DNA from 3 places in the Mesorhizobium sp. M0317 genome. Region 3 is predicted to be linked to each of the others. Evidence: riboswitches for the same ligand, from Rfam matches in the RefSeq annotation. Region 3 holds a riboswitch; each other region holds the start of a gene.
What was found. A riboswitch is a leader RNA that binds a small molecule or an ion and turns the genes downstream of it on or off. The one in region 3 is predicted to bind cobalamin.
Positions count from the first base shown of each region.

Region 1 (6,594 bases), on a different contig from region 3:
GCAGGCCGGCGACGACCGTTCCCGATTTGCCGGCTCCGCCAGAGCCCGCCAGCAGCACGCCCTTGCCATCGATGCCCAGCGTGCCGGCATGGGTAAGCCGCATGCCGCGCGCCGCATATTCCCAATGCAGGAAGGCGCGCAGCGGCGCCCCTTGTTCCCATGGCGGAAAGGCCTTGGCCGACATCATCAGCTGCGCCCCGACATGGCGTTGCGGATCATGGAACTGCCAGAAGTCGAGGTCATGATAGTAGCTGCCGCGCAATCCGGCCTCTTCCAGCCGGTTGGCAAAGGCATGATGGTTGTAATCGCCTCGGCCCCAGGTGCCCGGGGCGGGGACGCCATCGATGCCCGGGTGGGCGACGAAAATGCGGCAGCCGTCAGATGCAGACGGATTGCCCGGAGCCGGTATGAAGGCATGGCCGATGGTATCTGCCAGCGTGCCATGGTCGAGATGGACACTCAGGTCCAGCCCCGGCAACCGGACGCTGGCGGCAACGGGATAGAAGGCGGCGGCGCTTTCCGCGGCCGCCAGCACATGGCGGGCATAATCCGGCAGGGTTTGCAGCGTGATCAAAGGCATGTGTTGGTTGTTCAGCGTCCAGAATTGCGCCGGGTCGCCTGATGCATGTCGCTCGGGGCGGCCCCGGTTTTGAGACGACGATATGCATAAAATCAAAGATCTAAGCGCGTCGCCTGAGTCCGTTCAAACGCGACGCGCTTAGAGGGAAACGATTATGCCTGTTTCACCGCCGGCCAGCCGAGAGGTTCCTCGACCTCATGGATCGGGTCGACAATGATGAGATCGGCAAGGTCGTCATGGACCTCGACCTTGAGCGGCTCATTGCTGGCAGCAAGCGCGGCCGACAGCTCGCCTGAAAGCGGTTGCGCCGGTGTTTCGGCTGGCGCAAGCAACCCGAAATCGAGCAGTCGGGCAACGAAGCTTTCGAGGTCGGCCAGGCTTATTTTTGCGGCGCCCGCGGCAGCTCCGACCAGCGCTTCAGTGGCGACGCCGGACGACAAAGCCTGCCAGACCCGGCTGCCGGAATTGGAAAAGCCGAAATACTTGCCGTTCGAAAGATCGAGAACGACGGCTTCGCCATCGAATGATTCGAAAACGATGTCCTTGCTTGCGACCGCGTAGACCCGCTGTTGCATCGCTCTGTCCCCCGTCCCATGCGCCCATGAAGGGATGCGCCGGTTTCGCGGTCTGCCAAGCCCTTCCTAAGTGCGTCTAAATCACTCGGCCCATGCTTGGCAAGACAAAGACCCTCGAACACAACGCCTGCGTCGGCGACCGTTGCGGTGATATCGGCGCCGCTCAAGCCTCGATTTCGAGCGCCGACAACGGTTTCGAGCAGCAGGCAAGGATGAAACCGTCATCGATCTCGTGGTCGAGGATGCCGCCATTGTGGCTCATCTCGACTTCGCCGGAGACCTTCTTCACCTTGCAGGTGCCGCACAGGCCGAACTCGCAGGCGGCGGGAATCCGCACGCCCGAGCTGCGCGCGGTCTGCAGCACGGTCTGGCCGGCGACGCAGCCGGCATCGACCTCCGAAAGCGAGAAGCGGATCGGCGTCACGGCTTCGACAGGTGCAGCGATGCCGTCCTCGACCGGGGAGGCAAACGGCGCCGGAATTTCCTCCATCACAGGCGCGGCAAAGCTCTCCTGATGGTATTTCGTCATGTCGAAGCCGGCGGCATCCAGCATGCCGCGCACGGCGCGCATGAACGGATCGGGGCCGCAGCAGAAGATTTCGCGCTCGCGGAAATCCGGAGCCAGCAAGGGCAGCCGGATCGCGTCGATGCGCCCCATATGACCGTACCAGCCCTCGCGGCTGGAACGTTCCTCGATCATGAAGCCGAGCGACAGGCCGGGCATATGGCCGCCGAGCAGTTCGAGTTCCTTGCGGAAAATGATCTCTTCGGCACGCCGCGCGCAGTTGACGAAACCGACATCGGTCCATGGCGCGCAGTCGTTCAGCCAGCGCAGCATCGACATCATCGGCGTCACGCCGGAGCCGGCGGAAATGAACAGGTATTTGGCCGCCGGGTGGCTGTGCAACGAGAAGTCGCCGGCCGGTCCGTAGGCCTTGACATGCGAACCGGGCACCAGATGGTCGAACATCCAGCGCGTGCCGATGCTGCCGGCCTGCGCCTTGACCGTCACCGCGATCGAAAACGGCCGCGATGGTGACGACGACAGCGTATAGGTGCGCATCAGCGGCCCGTCCGGTGTCGGCAGTTCCAGCGTCAGGAACTGGCCCGGCTTGTAGCGGAACCAGGTCTGGTTGTCGGAGCGGAAGGTGAAGGTCTTGACGTCAGGCGCCTCGTCGCTGACGCCGATCACTTCCAGCACCTGCAGCCTATCGTTCCACGGCGCCATCTGGTCAAGATGGCGATAGAGCCCAAGATCCGTCATCGCATTCATCCTCCGGTCCTTCCTCGCCTGCTCCAGCTCACGCGACGTTGCGCAGCGCCGGCCGGCCGCCTTCGGCAAGGCGCGGGCCGATGAAGGCCGCGTACCATTCGACGAACTGGATCACGCCGCCCTCATGCAGCTCCGAATAGGGGCCGGGCTCATAGGCCGGCGACAGGATGCCGAAGGCGTTTTCCTCGACGATGCGGCGGTCCTGGTCGTTGGTCTCGGTCCAAACGTGGGTGAGCTCTTCAAGGTTGTAGTCGACGCCCTCGACCGCATCCTTGTGCACCAGCCACTTGGTCGTCACCGCGGTTTGCGTGGCGCTGATCGGCAGCACCCGGAAGGTGACCGCATGGTCGATCAGGATGTGGTTCCAGGTCGTCGGATAGTGGTAGTGCATCAAGGTGCCGATGCGGTCGGCGGCAACAGTGTCGGACAGGTTCTTCGTCACCGCGCGCTTTCCCGACATCGTGTAGCTGACGGCATCGCGCAGCAGCGGCGCGCGGGTGGCGCGGTATTGCCCGGCCGGATCGATGCGGAACTTGCTCGGCAGGCCCGCCGTCTCGCATTTCGCCCAGTGCGCCAGCATCTCCGGATCGCTGTCGGCGCCCTGCACGCCGGTCACCGTCGGCGCTTCGGGGAATGTCTTGCACAGCTCCGGATGATTGCCGGCGCAGTGATAGCATTCGCGGTTGTTTTCCCAGACCAGCTTCCAGTTGCCCTTCTCGATGATGGTGCTCTCGAAGGCGACCTTGGCTTCATTCAGCCGGTGCGGCTTGAGGTAGGGCTCTATCATGGCGCGCATCGGCGCAAAGTCGGCAGGTTCTTTCGCCAGGCAGATGAAGATGTAGCCGCCGACGCTCTCGCAGGCGACGGGCTTCAGGCCGAACTGGCTCTTGTCGAAACCGTCGGCCATCTGGCGGGCAAACAGCAGCCGGCCGTCAAGCTCGTAGGTCCACTGGTGATAGGGGCAGACAAGCTTTGCCGCCATGCCCTTCTCAGTGTTGCAGACACGGCTGCCGCGATGGCGGCAGGAATTGTGAAAGGCGTTGATGTTGCCCTTCTGGTCGCGGACCAGCACCACCGGATAATCGCCGATCTGCACGGTGATATAGCTGCCGGGCTTCGGCAGTTCGCAATCATGGCCGATGAACAGCCAGTCGCGATACCAGATAAGCTCCATGTCGAGCTTGAAATAGTCCGGGTCGGTGTAGAAGGGCTGTTCCAGCGAAAAGCCTTGCTTGCGGCCGTTCAGGAGCCTCAGCATGTCGTTGCGCGTATCCATAGTTCTGTCCTCGTGGTTTAAGGACTGAACTTGGTGGTGATGGAGGAAGGATCGGACGCAGGCCGGCGCGGCGCCGGACATGCACTATCCACCTCTTGACCGCCCACCGCGATCAGTCGAGTCTATGCGTCTCGGGCTGGTTTCCGGGCTCTGGAGTTGTCCTTGCGGACCATCGCGACACCTTCCCAGGCTCTTGCCCAGTGGTCTCCCGTTGCGACTTCAACTCCACCACCGTTGCGGGGGCAGCGCCGGATTCTGACCGGCTTCCCAATTCTCCGCTGCGTCGTCACGAAGCGGCACCTGAGATGCGATCATCTAATCACGGCAGCGATCGCGACGTCGGCATGAAAGCGACATCGTATCCATGCGGCGCGACACGCGCGGCATACGCCCCCCGGCGCCGGTCAAAGAGCTGAGACGTTTCTTGCGACGCCATCATCGCCGTTTCGAATCGCTGCGGATCCAGTTCGATCGGGGGCAAAAAGGGCTCAACGGTATCGAAAAGTTACTATTAGCAATCTCTAATCGAACCGAACGGTTCGTTTCTGTTGACAATGCGTGCAGGACGGTGTGAACGACGGCCCGGAAACCGACACCGGAGCGAACCACTCGGTTCGACATAAGCAACTGAAAACAATGCGATAAATGACCATAGAGGAACTTCCTGGCACAATTTCAAGGTGCAGGACCGTGGTCCACACGGAACAACTTCGTGATTGGAAACCAGCCTATGGCTTTCCCACATCGGGGCTGTCCGAACGACGCGAATTCCTCCCAAGACACGCCGCTAGACGGACAGACAAACTGGAGTACTAAAAATGAAAAAGATCATCCTCACTGCCGCAGCCGTTTTGGCGATCACCGGCAGCGCCTTCGCCGGTAGCGACAATTACGGTTCCAATGGTGCGAACCAGCCAGCCGTCTCGGTCGACAGCTCGTATACGGCTTCCATTCAGAAGCCGGCGCACGCTGACAAGCAGCCTGTCGTTCAGGGCGCCGACCGCGACCTCTACGGCAATCGCTGATCCCGACCAAAGAAGGGCGGCTAACCCGTCGCTCTCGGGATCCCAAAAAATTCAGGAGTATTTGAAATGAAAAAGATCATCCTTGCTGCCGCCGCCGTTTTGGCCATCTCCGGCAGCGCTTTCGCCGGCAGCGACAACTACGGTTCGAACGGCGCCAACCAGCCTGCGATTACGTCGACCGATAGTGGCCATACGGCTTCGGTTGAGAAGTCGGCTCCAGCCGAGCAGGCGCCTGCCCACGGTGCCGACCGTAACCTTTTCGGCCGCTAAAAGCCGGTTTCCAGCACGTGGCGGGCTTATTCGCTGCAGCTGGCGGCATCAGAAAAATTCAGGAGACTAAAATGAAGAAGATCGTTCTCGCCGCCGCAGCCGTTCTGGCTGTTTCGAGCGCTGCCTTTGCCGGCAGCGACAATTATGGCTCCAATGGCGCCAACCAGCCGGCCGCTGCCGTCGACACCACCCGCACTTCGTCGACCGGCACCAACTCGGCGGTCTACAAGCTGCTGAACTCGTCGAACGACCAACAGAAGTTCGTTCCTCAGAGCAGCGACAGGGATCGGTTCGGCAACAACTAACAGCCGAAGCTTAAAAAAAGAGCGGCGGGCCTGGCCCGCCGCGCGTTTTTACTGCCTGTACGACGCAGCTATCTCAAGCCGCCTTCACTTCCACCGGCTTGAGCGAGAAGGAGTGCCCATCGGCGTCGAAGATGTGCAGGTCCCCGGCATCCGCGGTCAGTCGCAGCTTTGCCCCGCGCTTGACCTCGACATTGCCGGGCAGCTTGGTCACCAACGGCAGGTCAGCGCGGCCGATATCGACATAGACAAGCTGCACCTCGCCGAGTTGCTCGACATAGTCCACAACGCCCTCGAAAAGATATTCCGCGCCGGTGGCGGCCGACAGATCCTCCGGCCGCACGCCGAAGCTGACTGCCGCACCCTTTGCTGACGCCGGCGTTGCGATCGGCACCGTTGCCTTGCGGCCGCCGACATGGCTGACGATTGTCGGGTTGCCCGTCCTGTCGATTGTCGCCGGCAGGATGTTCATGGCCGGCGAGCCGATGAACTGGGCAACGAACAGATTGCCGGGCTTCTTGTAGAGGTCCATCGGCGTGCCGACCTGCTCGATATGGCCATCCTTCAGCACGACGATGCGGTCGGCGAGCGTCATCGCTTCTACCTGATCGTGGGTGACGTAGATCATGGTCGTGGCAGGCATCGATTCCTTGAGCTTGGCGATCTCGATGCGGGTCGCGACGCGCAGCGCCGCGTCGAGATTCGACAGCGGCTCGTCGAACAGGAACACTTTCGGATTGCGCACGATGGCGCGACCGATGGCGACACGCTGGCGCTGGCCGCCCGACATCGCCTTGGGCAGGCGGTCGAGATATTTGGTCAGCTGCAGGATTTCGGCGGCCTGCCGCACCCGCTTGTCGATCTCAGCCTTGCTTTCCTTGCCGATCTTCATCGAGAAGGCCATGTTGTCGTAGACGGTCATGTGCGGATAGAGCGCATAGGACTGGAACACCATGGCAATGCCGCGCTTGGAAGGCGGCACGTCGTTCACCACCTCGCCGGCGATCTTCAGCTCGCCGGAGGTGATCTCCTCAAGCCCGGCGATGGACCGCAGCAAGGTCGACTTGCCGCAACCCGACGGGCCGACGAAGACGATGAACTCGCCCGACTTTATGTCGAGGTCGATGCCGTGGAGAATGTGCAGATTGCCGTATGATTTCTTCACCTGTCTCAGCGTGACATCGGCCATAATTTCCTCCCAGTGATTTCCCTAGAGAACCTGGATTTCCTCAAAAAATCCAGTTTCGTCAAAAACTCAGTCGATGCGCCCGAACCAGGCGCCGTAGCCGCCGA
Region 1 is NZ_JAMYRV010000007.1:28,291-34,884, reverse strand. Features, by position in the region: gene NKI88_RS08220 (serine kinase) at 1-580, opposite strand, end outside; gene NKI88_RS08215 (PqqD family protein) at 733-1,155, opposite strand; gene NKI88_RS08210 (FAD-binding oxidoreductase) at 1,319-2,419, opposite strand; gene NKI88_RS08205 (aromatic ring-hydroxylating oxygenase subunit alpha) at 2,457-3,704, opposite strand; cobalamin riboswitch at 3,822-4,023, opposite strand; gene NKI88_RS08200 (DUF680 domain-containing protein) at 4,523-4,729, shown strand; gene NKI88_RS08195 (DUF680 domain-containing protein) at 4,796-4,999, shown strand; gene NKI88_RS08190 (DUF680 domain-containing protein) at 5,071-5,304, shown strand; gene NKI88_RS08185 (ABC transporter ATP-binding protein) at 5,378-6,490, opposite strand; gene bglA (beta-galactosidase BglA) at 6,557-6,594, opposite strand, start outside.
Region 1: linked by a shared signal. The riboswitch ahead of NKI88_RS08205 (aromatic ring-hydroxylating oxygenase subunit alpha) and the one ahead of NKI88_RS24790 (CbtB domain-containing protein) in region 3 are both predicted to bind cobalamin.

Region 2 (6,594 bases), on a different contig from region 3:
AGACCGTGGTCATCGAGGCGACCGCCATCAAGGAGTTGGTCGACACCACCGGCGCCGGCGACCTCTACGCCGCCGGTTTCCTGCATGGCTACACGCAGGGCCGCAACCTCAAGACCTGCGGCGACCTTGGCTCGCTGGCGGCCGGCCTGGTGATCCAGCAGATCGGCCCAAGGCCAAGGCAGAATTTGCGCCGCGAGGCGGAAGGGGCTGGGTTGCTGTAGATGCGCCGGCAACTAACCAGCCGCCCTACTGACGCGATGACCGCAGTGGCGGAACTGTGTCAAAGCTCGCTGATAGCGACAGCCATTCGCTTCGGAGAACTGACCCATGCTGCTGCCGTGAAGCTCGCTGGAGGAGCGGTGCAAGGCGTGCTTGCCATGACGGCATTCACCGTCATCCAGATCGTCACCAGCATTTTCCAGAAGCTCAGCTTGGGGAAGGCCAGTAAGGTTCCTGAGGTAACGGAGAACTCGCGGCGTCCGTCGGACTTGACTTGCGATCACGTCCCACGATGCCGAATGCGGGCAGCAGACTGAATATTTCACAATGCTAGACAAAGGCGTAAAAGCGCGATCACATAACGACATAAACATTTCGTTATGCGTCATTGACAAAAGAGCGAACTGCTGTGATTGTCTGCGTGTCGTGGTTCTCGCGTGCGGCGCTGCCGCAGCGGAGCTAAGAGGGAAGCCGGTGCGATGCCGGCGCTGCCCCCGCAACTGTTAGCGGCGAGCCAACACACGTCACTGAGGCGAATACCCTCAGGAAGACGGGTAGAGGCTATGACCCCGCGAGCCAGGAGACCTGCCACGCGAATTACGTCCACGGGCGGGGTGTCTCGGTGGCCGCTGCAACCCGGCGTTGATGCCGGCCTGCTAGCGCCTTCCTTGTCACCGACGCCCCAATCATCGGGGTATGACATGACTGTCTCTCAGCAAATTCCTGTAGCAACGCTCGGCGTGCCGCGCTTCGGTCGTCGGCGAGAACTGAAATTCGCCCTTGAAAGCTACTGGTCCGGAACATCGTCCGCTGGCGACCTTCTCACGACGTCGAAGGCGCTCCGTGCCGCTAGCTGGGAAGAGCAGCGCGATCGCGGCGTGTCGAAAATCCCGTCGAACGACTTCTCGCTTTACGACCATGTGCTCGACACCGCAGCCATGGTCGGGGCCGTTCCATCCCGTTACGGCTGGAATAGCGGCGAGGTCCCACTTGACATCTACTTCGCAATGGCGCGCGGCAACCAGGGTCAGACGGAGGATTGTGGACACGCTGGTTACCAGGAGGAGGCTCATGGACCTGGTGTAACCGCGATGGAAATGACCAAGTGGTTTGACACCAACTACCACTACATTGTGCCGGAACTCGATGATGATCAGACGTTCGCCCTCTCGTCATCGAAGCCGGTCGATTACTTCCTCGAGGCTAAAGCTCTCGGCATTCACACACGCCCAGTCATCCTTGGACCCATCACCTTCCTCAAGCTGGCGAAATCGCCTGCCGAGGGGTTCGGTCCCATCGCGCTCCTACCGCGGCTGCTGCCGGTTTACGAGCAGCTTCTGGAGAGGCTGAAGCTGTCGGGAGCCGACTGGGTGCAGATCGATGAGCCAGCGCTTGTCCTCGATCTGAACCCGAACGAACGAGCTGCGTTCGAATTCGCCTATGGCCAGCTGTCGAAAGCCGCGCCCGAGCTGAAGATCATGCTGGCTACGTATTTCGGGTCGCTGGGAGACAATCTCGAAACCGCGATTTCTCTGCCCCTGGCCGGCCTGCATATTGATCTCGTGCGCGCTCCCGAGCAGCTGGAAACGGTGGGTCGGCTCGCTCCGAAGGATCTGGTGCTCTCGCTCGGCTTGATCGATGGCCGCAACGTCTGGCGTGCGAACCTGCCCGCCATTCTCGACCGCATCAAACCGATCGTCGCCGGCTGGCCCTTGGACCGCGTCGAGATCGCGCCTTCTTGCTCGATGCTGCATGTGCCGATTGATCTGCGCATGGAGACGGAACTCGACGCGGACATCAGGTCGTGGCTCGCCTTCGCGGCCCAGAAGACCGACGAGCTGGTCTTGCTGGCCCGGGCCCTGTCCCAAGGCAGGGATGCGGTGGCAGGCGCGTTGAAAGCGTCTGCCGAGGCTGCCGCCACGCGCGTGACATCCACGAGGATCCATGACCCGCTTGTTCAGGGGCGGATCGCTAGCATTGAGGACAGCGCGAAGCGACGAGAGAGCGCTTTTGGCGAGCGCTCCAGAGTCCAGGCCGGCTCACTCGGGCTGCCGCCGTTCCCGACGACGACCATCGGGTCCTTCCCGCAGACGCCGCAGGTACGCAAGGCGCGGGCCGCTCATGCGAAGGGCCAGCTGAGCTATGTCGACTATGAGACGTTCCTGAAGAAGGAGATCGAGGCTGCAATTCGCTGGCAGGAAGAGATCGGGCTGGACGTGCTGGTGCATGGTGAGTTCGAGCGAAACGACATGGTACAGCATTTCGGCGAGCAGTTGTCCGGCTTCGCGCTCACCCAGCATGCCTGGGTACAAAGCTATGGGTCGCGCTACGTGCGTCCCCCCATCATTTTCGGCGACGTATCGAGGCGCAATCCGATGACAGTGCGCTGGTGGCAATTCGCCCAGTCGCTTACGGAAAAGCCCGTGAAGGGAATGCTCACAGGCCCAGTCACCATTCTCAACTGGTCTTTTGTTCGCGACGACGTACCCCGCTCCGAAGCCTGCCGCCAGATCGCGCTCGCCATCCGCGACGAAGTGACGGATCTCGAAAGATCCGGCGCAAGGATGGTCCAGATCGATGAGGCCGCGTTTCGCGAAGGATTGCCACTGCGCCAATCTGACTGGAAAGTCTATCTCGACTGGGCTGTCGAATGTTTCCGGATCGCTTCAACGGGTGTAAAGGACGCGACTCAAATTCATACCCACATGTGCTATTCGGAGTTCAACGAGATCATTCACGCGATCGCTGGAATGGATGCGGATGTCATTTCGATTGAGACGTCGCGCTCGAAGATGGAACTGTTGGACGCCTTCACGAGCTCCAAATATCCGAACGAAATCGGTCCTGGCGTCTATGATATTCACTCACCACGCGTCCCGGAAGTCGGCGAGATTTCGGACCTAATCATGCTTGCCCGCGAGCGACTGTCCGACGGCCAACTGTGGGTAAACCCGGACTGTGGCCTCAAAACACGCAAGTGGGAGGAGGTCCGCCCTGCCCTCATTAACATGGTCGCTGCAGCGCGCGCGCTCCGGGAGAAAGTGGCCTGAGGCTTCTCCTTCCTCACCGTGTGGTGAGCTACCGGCTGGCTCCTGTCGGCCGTGAACATGCCAAACCGGCACACTCTTGGAAATGAGCCACTCGGCGCAAATGTGCAATTTCCCTACGGCACGTGTCTTAATCCCGCAGAAATATAAATGTGGCACTACGCTATAATATTGGTTCCTTGGGGACATACAGGCCCCGCGCCTCGAACAAATCGGACACGCGTCGTTTCTCAAAGTAGACTGCTTGGCGCGTTCGCTCAGGACAATGTATGGTGCTGCGTCTGTCCGCCCCCAGTTGATCGCGCAGACTACGGGCGAGGTGGCAGGGTTCGGGTATCGCTAGCGTCCCGCCAATTCGGAGATGGACGTCGCAATTCGTGTCGCCAAGTAAAAATCGCCAATCATTTTCGATTGCGAGTCCGCGGCCAGTTGGCCCTTATTTTCCTGAGATCTGCGTTACAGGCCGGGGCGTTGTCGCCGTTTCTGAGGGTAAGATGGGATAGGCGACGTCAGGTGCCTCTCCGGTCAGCGAGTTGAGGAAGGCAACAAGCAGGTCAACTTCTTCGTCCGCCAGTACTACGCCGAGCTGGGTGGTCCCCATAATGGCGACGGCCTGTTTCAGATCCCAAACCTTGCCCGAATGAAAGTATGGCGCGGTGAGTGCAACGTTGCGCAGCGGCGCCACGCGGAAGACATAGGAATCGTCGGCTGCATTGGTGACCTCAAATCGGCCCTTGTCTTTGTCCGGCAGGACTTCGGCGCTGGGCCGTTCCACGAGGCCGAATGGGTAATAGGCTTGCCCACCAACGTTGATGCCGGCATGGCAGGACGAGCAGCCTTTGTCCATGAAAAGCACCAGGCCCTGTTTCTGTTCGGAAGTCATGGCAACCTCATCACCATTCAGGAAGCTGTCGAACGGGGCAGGTGTGACCAGTGTCGCCTCGAAGGCTTCGATCGCCTTGGCGAAGTTGTCGAAGGTGACCCGATCGGCTTCAGCCGGAAAAGCCGCATCGAACCACTCGACATATTGCGGCATGGACTTGAGAGTGGCGATGAGTTGGCCCGGTGTATTGGCCATTTCGATCCCGGCTTGGACCGGTCCCTTCGCCTGAGCCTTCAGGTCTTCGGCACGACCATCCCAGAACTGGGCGATGTTGAAGACAGCGTTCAGTACAGTCGGCGCGTTGCGCTGTCCCTTCTGCCAACCATGGCCAATCGAGGTTTCGTGATTGTCGTCGCCGCCGGTGGCCAGGTTGTGGCATGAATTGCACGACAAGACGCCTGACGCCGAGACGCGTGGATCGAAGAACAGTGCCTTGCCGAGAGCGATCTTTTCCGGGGTGATCGGGTTGTTGGCGACTGTCGGCGTGGTGGATGGCAAAGCCGTGAAGGTGGCCAATGCCGTATCTCTGAGGTCGGTGGGGATCCAATCCGCAGCAAAGGCGGTGGGTGCCAGCAAGGTGACAGCCATCGTACTGAATAGGATTTTCATAATTGGTCTTCCTGCGTCGTCCACGCAGCCATTATGCGATCTGCGGCTCATGAACGCCCTGAGCTAGATCAGCTAGAGGGAGAGGACGGGGTCTCACACCTGTTTTCGCAGCTGAGCTGGGACCTCTTGGAAGTGATCGCTCTTCTCGATTGGACTTCAGGAGGAGGAGTATCCCTGGTTGGCAACCGGTTTTATGCATCAAAGCACGCCCTGAGGGCGGCTTCGTAGATTCGGTCACTGCGATCTTCCAGCCAAGGTTGAGAAAGTCGACAGCATCCGCAAGACTGGCAATCTCTTGCACGATGTGCGCTGCACGCCTTGCGAAAAGTGAGCTTCTGAAACGTCAGGGTTCATTCGTTCCTCCTGACCTGCTGATTGCGTGAATCGGCCTTGTCGACACCCGCCGACTGCACATTTTGATGTCACCAGCGATGGCGGTTTCAATACCTAAGCAGCGACGGTCTATGCGACATGGAGGTCGTAGCGGAATAGCCGTTCTGCCTTCATCGATCGTCACACCGGCATATAGCTCCGCTTCTACGAACATCCCATCACGCGAGGATGGCGCGGCGCTTGAGCAGGTCCACCCGCTGCAACTGCCTCACACCTTGATCCACAGATCCTAGGCGATGACCATGTTGTCGTCATCATTTGACGGGCGCGGGGCATTGGCTCATAAGCGAGCCACCGCAAACTGTGCGGTTGCCAGTGCGTAATGAAGTGAATTGGAATGATCTTCGGTTTGGGAAACACGCACGTCCGACGCAGCTTGCGTTGACAGAGGCGGTTTTAGGCGCAATAGCACCTCCGCTGGCCTATTTTGTGGAGTTCAATTGTGGTTCGGCCAAAGGCGCGGCGCCGGACCGGCCCCTTGTAAACGTAATCAAAGAGAGAGAGACCCTGCATGGAAGAAATCTTACCGCGCATCGCCACTGGTGCCGGCATCGGCCCGGCTGTCGCAGAGAAGGCCGTTGGGTTAATGCTGGGTTTCCTGCGGAGCCACGCGGCCGACGGTCCCGGCGCGCGCATGATCGAGGCCATTCCGGGAGCTTCGGAATTAGTAGCGAAGTATCATGGCGACGACCCAGAGGGTGGCGGCCTTATGGGGCTCGGGCAGCAATTGATGAGTGAGGGTCTCAGCATGGCAAAGATCGCCGCCCTCGCCAACGAGACGATCGCCTGCGCCAAGGAACATGCCGGCGACGAACTCGTGGACGAGGTCCTCAATTCCGTTCCTGGCCTTCCCCAGTTCGTCTGATTAGCGGCAGCCGGGGGCGCATGACCTTGTTCGCCCGTGCCGGCCCGTTTGCGCAGCAGGCATTCTCCGCCGGGCGTTCCGCACCGATCTCGTGAGACCACCAACCGCCGGGCACGCGGAGCGAGCGTTGGAGTACTTCATTCGTCTATCGAAAAATCAACTTCAGGCGATTCGATGTGTATAATTTCTGGCGGTAAGGGTTTATCCTGAACGCTTTCGATGAAGCCCGCGAGATAGGCAAACGTATTGTATTTATCGAGGACTAGCCGCTTCGCCTCTCTTATTGCGCCGCGACGTTCCTTCCAGAGGTCTGAGTTGATAATTTCTTGAATTTTTTGGATTACGTTCTTGTCCTCTGGGTCAATCAGAACCATAGAGTCCGAAGGGAAGAACCTCGTGATTGCCGGGCTGCCGTAATAGATCGGCATTGTTTCAGCGACGAAGCAGTCCATAAGCTTCTCTGTAAAATAGTAATCAGCACGAGTATTCTCGAACGCTATACTGTAGCGATAAGGTGCGAGTGCGTTCCATTTATCTCCAATCAGCCGAAAACCTCGGCCGAACAGGTCAAAATCGAG
Region 2 is NZ_JAMYRV010000029.1:11,343-17,936, forward strand. Features, by position in the region: gene NKI88_RS19820 (adenosine kinase) at 1-221, shown strand, start outside; cobalamin riboswitch at 630-826, shown strand; gene metE (5-methyltetrahydropteroyltriglutamate--homocysteine S-methyltransferase) at 921-3,269, shown strand; gene NKI88_RS19830 (cytochrome-c peroxidase) at 3,703-4,758, opposite strand; gene NKI88_RS19835 (hypothetical protein) at 5,663-6,016, shown strand; gene NKI88_RS19840 (glycosyltransferase family 10 domain-containing protein) at 6,154-6,594, opposite strand, start outside.
Region 2: linked by a shared signal. The riboswitch ahead of metE (5-methyltetrahydropteroyltriglutamate--homocysteine S-methyltransferase) and the one ahead of NKI88_RS24790 (CbtB domain-containing protein) in region 3 are both predicted to bind cobalamin.

Region 3 (6,594 bases):
GACCAGCTGGCAGCGCTTCGGCCGCCCCGCCGGCATGTACACCGAGCTGGAAGACCGCCATGGCATCCATGGCGGCGACGTCGAGACCTCGTTGATGCTGCATTTTCGCCCGGAGTTAGTCGACATGGCCAAGGCCGACAATTTCGCCTCCAAGGTCGCCCGCGCCGAAACCGAATTTGCGCTGCTGCGCCACACCGGAACGCACGCTTTCGCCTGGATCGCTGGGGATCTCAACCCCAACGGCGTGGTCGGCGATGCCAGCATTGCCACGGCCGAGAAAGGCCGACTGACGGCGGAGCATCAGGCCGACGGCTTCATCACCCTGTTGAAGGATGTGCGCAAGGCGAAGCTTGCCGACTGGCTGGCATAGCGGGCCGCCTTAGCCGTCGATCTTCAACACGAAAGGCGTACCCTCAAAAGCATCGGCGCCCCGCCCGATCGCTTCGATCGCTTCGATCATGCGGCCTTGTCGTGAGAGCAGAGCATCCGCGACGGCGATCAACCGTGGATTGGGTGTCGCCGAGGGCGAAAGCTTCCGCAATGTCTGCGCAAGTTCGACTTCGTCGCGCTTCGGGGCGAGCGCCGCCGCAATGATATAGGCCGAGGCGGTCGAGCGGCTGATGCCGGCATAGCAATGGACGACCATGGGTTTGGCGCGGTCCCATTTCCGGGCGAAATCGAGCAGATTGCGCACATGGCCTTCGCCGGGCATGGTCATGCCGTCCTGCGCCACCGCGATGTCGTGCATGACCAGATGCAGGTGGTTTTCCCTCGCGATTGAGGCCGGCCGCGTCACCTCGGTGCCGGCAGCGAGCAGCGACAGCACGCGCTCGGCGCCGCTTTTGGCCACCGTCTCCTCAAGCTTTGCCAGCGAACAGATATGGATCATGGCGCGATCTCCTTCGACCCATCGTCGCGCCGTGCGTGCCAGTCGGCAAGCGCCGATTCGAGCCGCTGCCATTCCTCCTGACTTCCAGGCAGCCCCGCGCGGAGCACCTGGGGACGCTCGGAAAAATGCCTGAGCAATATGCCGCGCTCACCGAGCGTCGAAAACAGCCCCGGTGCATCGGCAAGCCGGAGATAGCGAAACAGCGTCGTGCCGCCGGCGACAGCAACGCCAAAGCGCGAAAGCAGCGCATCGAGCCGCGCCGCATCCTGCGCCAGCCGCCGCCGCATGTCGGCCTGCCAGCCGCTGTCGGCAAGCGCGCGGATGCCGTATTCGAGCGCTGGGCCGGCGACCGCCCAAGGGCCGAATTGCGTTTCAAGCCTTTCGACCGTCACCGCATCGGAAAGTGCGAAGCCGAGCCGCAGGCCGGCGAGACCGAAGAACTTGCCAAACGAGCGCAGCACGACGATGCCGCCCCGCCCGACATCGCCGGCCAGGCTTTCCGCGTGCGGGCCGACATCCATGAAGGCTTCGTCGACGACCAGCAGACCGCCTATGGCGCGCAATGTCTCGGCAAGCCGAAGCAGCCTCTCCCGCGACACGACGCGCCCGTCGGGATTGTTGGGATTGACGACGATGGCAATTTCGGCTCCCGCAAGCGCCTCGAAATCGTCGACCTCCGCCACCGCATGGCCGGCAATCGCGGCGGCCCTGGCATGCTCGGCATAGGTCGGCCCGAGCACCAGCGCCTTGCCGGGGCTGACCAGCGAGGCGACGCGCGGCAGCAGGATCTGCGTGCCCGGGGCGACCGCCACATTCTCGGCCGAAGGCGCGCCATAGGCGCCGGCCGCGACCCTGGCCAGCTCACGCAGGCGCGCGGCCTCCGGCAATCGTGACAGGGCGGTGGCGGGCAGCTCGAAAAGCGGGTAGGAGTGCGGATTGATACCTGTCGAGAGATCGACGAAAGGTTGTGGCGCGTGAGGGAAGAGCGCCTTCGCCCGGCCAAGGGATCCACCGTGATCCACCACAGTAATCGCTCCATCAGAAAGCTTCATGTCGATCCTGATCGCTTTCCTGTCGCTGGCCATCGAACGCATCCTGGGTTACCCGGACTGGCTGTTCCGTGCCGTCGGCCATCCCGTCACCTGGTTCGGCAGGCTGATAGCCTTTCTCGACCACAGGCTCAACCGCGACACTGATTCCGACGCGCTGCGTCGCCGCCGCGGCGTGCAGGCGCTGCTGGTGATCGTGCTGGTGCCGGCGGCAATCGCCTTCATCGTGCAAATCCTGCTCTGGCAGCTCTTTCCTGCCGGCATGATCATCACGGCAATCCTGGCCTCGTCGCTGCTGTCGCAAAAGAGCCTTACCGAACATGTCGAGGCGGTGGCCGATTCGCTGGATACCGGCGGGCTGGCGCTCGGCCGCATTGCGGTTGCGCGCATCGTCGGTCGCGATCCAGAGAAGCTCGACCATGCCGGCGTCAGCCGCGCCGCCATCGAAAGCCTGGCCGAGAATTTCTCCGACGGCATCGTTGCGCCCGCCTTCTGGACAGGTGTCTGCGGTCTGGCCGGCGGCGTGGCCTACAAGGCCGCCAACACCGCCGATTCGATGATCGGCCACCGCACCCCGCACCACGAGGCCTTCGGCCGCGCGGCGGCACTCTTCGACGACTGGATCAACCTGCCGGCGTCCCGGCTGACCGCGTTGCTGATCGTTGCCGCCGCCTTTCTCGTTGACGGCGCCGATCCCCGCAACGCCTGGCAAGCAATGCGGCGCGACGCCAAAAAGCACCGCTCGCCCAATGCCGGCTGGCCGGAGGCGGCAATGGCCGGCGCACTCGGCCTGGCGCTCGCCGGCCCGCGCAGCTATGGCGGCGTTGTCGTCAACGATGCCTTCATGGGCGAAGGCGGCCGCCGCGAGGCGGAAAGTCTGGACATCAGGCGGGCGCTGAAACTTTATCAGGTCGCCGACTATCTGCTGATTGGGCTGTTCGGGTTGCTGTCGGCGGTGCTTATCGCGGCAACGTCCTGAGAGCTTACCGTCGCCTTCCTTTACCCTCCCCCTTGTGGGGAGGGTCGGCGCGCAGCGCCCGGGGGGGGGACTGCGCCCTACGAGAACCCACACCCCGCACCGCTTCGCGGATCGACCCTCCCCACAAGGGGGAGGGTACGAAACCCTCAAAACTCGATCCCCTGCTGCGCTTTCACGCCGGCCGAAAAATGATGCTTGGTCACGCCCATCTCCGTCACCAGATCCGCCGCCTCGACCAGCGCCGGCTTGGCGTTGCGGCCGGTGACGACGACATGCAGACCTTCGCGCCGCGCTTTCAGCGCCGCCACCACTCTGTCTAGATCGAGATAGTCGTAACGCAGCGCGATGTTCAGTTCGTCCAGCACGACGAGGCTGATCGAGGGATCGGCGATGAGCTCCAGCGCCTTGGCCCAGGCGGCTTCGGCCGCCTTAATGTCGCGCTTCAGATCCTGCGTCTCCCAGGTGAAACCCTCGCCCATCGTGTGCCAGACGACGCGGTCGCCGAACGCCGCGAAGGCATCCTTCTCGCCGGTGTGCCATTTGCCCTTGATGAACTGGACGATTCCGACGCGCTTGCCATAGCCGAGCATGCGCAGCGCCAGCCCGAAGGCAGCCGTGGTCTTGCCCTTGCCGGGTCCGGTGTTGACGATCAGCAGCCCCTTCTCGACCGTCTTTTCCGCGACCTCGGCGTCCTGCACCGCCTTGCGCTTGGCCATCTTGGCGCGATGGCGCTCTTCGTCTTTTGTGTCGATATCGGTCATCTCATTTCACCTTGAGCGGCAGCCCCGCCACCATCAGAAGCACCATATCAGCTACGACCGCGATCTGCTGGTTGAGCCGGCCGGCGGCATCGCGGAACCGGCGTGCCAGCGCATTGTCGGGCACGATGCCTTGTCCGACTTCGTTGGAGACCACGAACCACGGTCCGCGCGGCCGCGAAAGCACATCGGCCAGCCGCCGGCACTCCCCCTCCAGATCATGATCGGCCAGCATATGATTGGTTAGCCAAAGCGTCAGGCAGTCGACAAGCACCGGCTGGTTGTCCGGCAATGCCTCGAGCGCGCCTGCAAGATCAAGCGGGGCATCGATGGTCGCCCATCCCTCGCCGCGGCGCGAGCGGTGCTGCGCGATGCGCTCGCGCATTTCGCCGTCATTGGCTTGCGCGGTGGCGATATAGGCCCATGGCGGCAGCAACGCCGTCGCCAAAGTTTCGGCATGCGCGCACATGCCGGAGCGCGCACCGCCGATGATGAAGGTCAAACTGCGATCAGGCAAAGCTGTCGCGCAGGCTGGTCGCGGTGCCGGTGAAGCGCGCGCGCACTATGCCGACAACTGCGCCGAGCACCAGCCAGAACACCAGATTGGTCAGCGTCACCGCCACCACGAACTGATGATGCAGGCTCTCTGGGATCGGCGTTACGAAACTGTCAGGCTGCGGCGCGCCGACAATATGCGGGGCGACGATCAGGACGACGGCGAGCACGGTCAGGGGCGCCGACGTGCGGAAGGTGATAAGGGCAAGACCGATCGCCGTTGTCATCACCGTTGCCCACCACCAGATCTGGCGCTGTATGAGATCGGCCGCCGGCATTGCCGGCAGTTCCGGCGGCAGGCCGAGTCCCGGCGCCAGCGTGAACACGGCAAAGCCCGCCAGACCCCAGAACACGCCCTGGCGCCAGCTGCCGATGCCGCCGGCGAACTCGGAAACCGCCACCAGGACCAGCGCGAAGCCGATGCCGGTGACGATATTGGCGACGACACTGAAGGCGAAACGCTCGAAGCCGTCGGCCGGCGCCCAGCCTTCGTCCTCCGCCGGCGCGGCTGCTTCAGCCGGTGCTGCGCTGCTCACCGCATTTTCCGCCGGCGCGGCGGTGCTCATGGCATCGGTGTCCGCAGCGTTGGCGGCGGGCGCCGCGGCATGCTGATGCTCATGGCCGCCACCAGCCTTTTCGTAGACCTCCGCCTTGAGGATCAGCGGCACGGTGGCGTAGGCCTGCATGCAGGCGAGAGCGACACCCGCCACGAGCCCTGCGATCGCCGCGATGAACACGACGTTGCGAAACAGGTTCATGATGTCAGATCCTCGTCAGTGGCAGGGAAACGCCATCGAATGGCGATAGTCGTGCGCCGCATTGTGGACCGCATCGATATGCGAGAAACCGACAACGCCGACGACGAAAATGCCCAGAAACACGCTAAGCACGAGCTGCATGAAGCGCGACTGCGAGGAGACGGAAGCGCCGAGGGAGACGGAAGCGGTATTCATATCTTGTCCTTTCGCCCTCCACCCGAGGGCATCGAAGTCAGTTCCCTGTCGCCGGCAGGTCTCCTGGCTCGCGGATCAGCGCCCTTCCCCACCTTCCCGAAGAAAAAATCCTCAGTGGCTTGGAGAGGACTACCGCACACAGTTGCGGGGGCAGCCACGGCATTGGGCCAACAAGTCAGCCCTCACCGCATTCCCTCTTGGTCCCTAACGGAACCGACGACATGCATGACTATAGGCTGAAACGGCCGCATCCGGCAAACCAAATTCCGCCGGCCAACAGCGCGAATGCGCCATGCGGCGTTACGGGTTCAACGCGGTGATCCGCTCGGCAACCAGCCGCTGCAGCCGCCACAGATGGCGATCGTGAATGCCGCGCTCTTCAAGGTTTTTCACCGTGTTGTAGAGATAGTCGGCGCCCGACCCCCAGTGCCCGCAGGACGTTGCCAGCCTTTCGACGACCTTGCCCTCGTCGAGCGGTCCTGAATAGGTCAGGCCGTTGCGGTTGATGACGAAGGCCAATGCCCTGAGCGGTCCGGCCTCGCTTGCAAGCTTGAGCATGCGCGGCCGGTAGCTTGTCGGCTTCAGCGTGACTTCGCGCCGGAAAAGCCGGCCCAACTGCTCGCGCCGGTTATTGTCGGTCAGCCGAAAGGCGACGCCCTTGCATTGTCCGCCACGGTCCAGCGCCATCATCAGGCCGGGGCTGTCCTTGGTGCCGCGCCAGCGCGTCATGTTCATGCAAAAGGACCGATGCCAGCCGCGCGCCAGCGCAACGCGGTCCTCGACATAATCTATTTCCGGTTTCCAGATCAGCGATCCATAGCCGAACAGCCATAGCGGTTCGCTGTCCGGGAGTTCGACCTGCAATTCATCCAGCAGCGCGTCATAGTCGGCTTCATCGAGATGCATCGCGTCCGGATCCGGCCCGGGGTCCCTGATCTCGCGCCAGCAGCGCGCGACCAGCTCCGGCGTAAGCGACATCTGTCGTGCGGCCACTTCCGAATCCCCCCATTTCCGAATGTCCCGTGTCCACGACATGATTATGCGCCGCGCCTGCAACCGGCAATGCGGCACTCTGATTGACAAACGATTTGCCGGGGTGTCGGCTGACGCTTCATAGGAAGCCAGCCATGCATCCCAGCCCGAGCGAGCGCGACCCCTATAACGGCCTGAGCCGGGCCGAACCGACGCTACCGTCGTCGGCCTATTGGGATAGCGAGGCTTACCAGCGCGATCTCGACGCCATCTGGCACAAAAGCTGGCTGCTCGTCTCCCGCGAGGCCGACCTCGCCCAGCCGCTGGCGTTCAGGACATTCCGCATCGGCACGCAGGAAATCGTCATTCTGCGGGACGAGACCGGCGAACTGCGCGCCTTCCACAACACTTGCCGGCATCGCGGCTCGCAGCTTTGCCA
Region 3 is NZ_JAMYRV010000043.1:8,186-14,779, forward strand. Features, by position in the region: gene NKI88_RS24755 (creatininase family protein) at 1-370, shown strand, start outside; gene NKI88_RS24760 (tyrosine phosphatase family protein) at 380-889, opposite strand; gene cobD (threonine-phosphate decarboxylase CobD) at 886-1,941, opposite strand; gene cbiB (adenosylcobinamide-phosphate synthase CbiB) at 1,940-2,917, shown strand; gene cobO (cob(I)yrinic acid a,c-diamide adenosyltransferase) at 3,064-3,678, opposite strand; gene cobU (bifunctional adenosylcobinamide kinase/adenosylcobinamide-phosphate guanylyltransferase) at 3,680-4,192, opposite strand; gene NKI88_RS24785 (CbtA family protein) at 4,185-4,988, opposite strand; gene NKI88_RS24790 (CbtB domain-containing protein) at 5,004-5,183, opposite strand; cobalamin riboswitch at 5,220-5,416, opposite strand; gene NKI88_RS24795 (gamma-glutamylcyclotransferase) at 5,484-6,176, opposite strand; gene NKI88_RS24800 (aromatic ring-hydroxylating oxygenase subunit alpha) at 6,311-6,594, shown strand, end outside.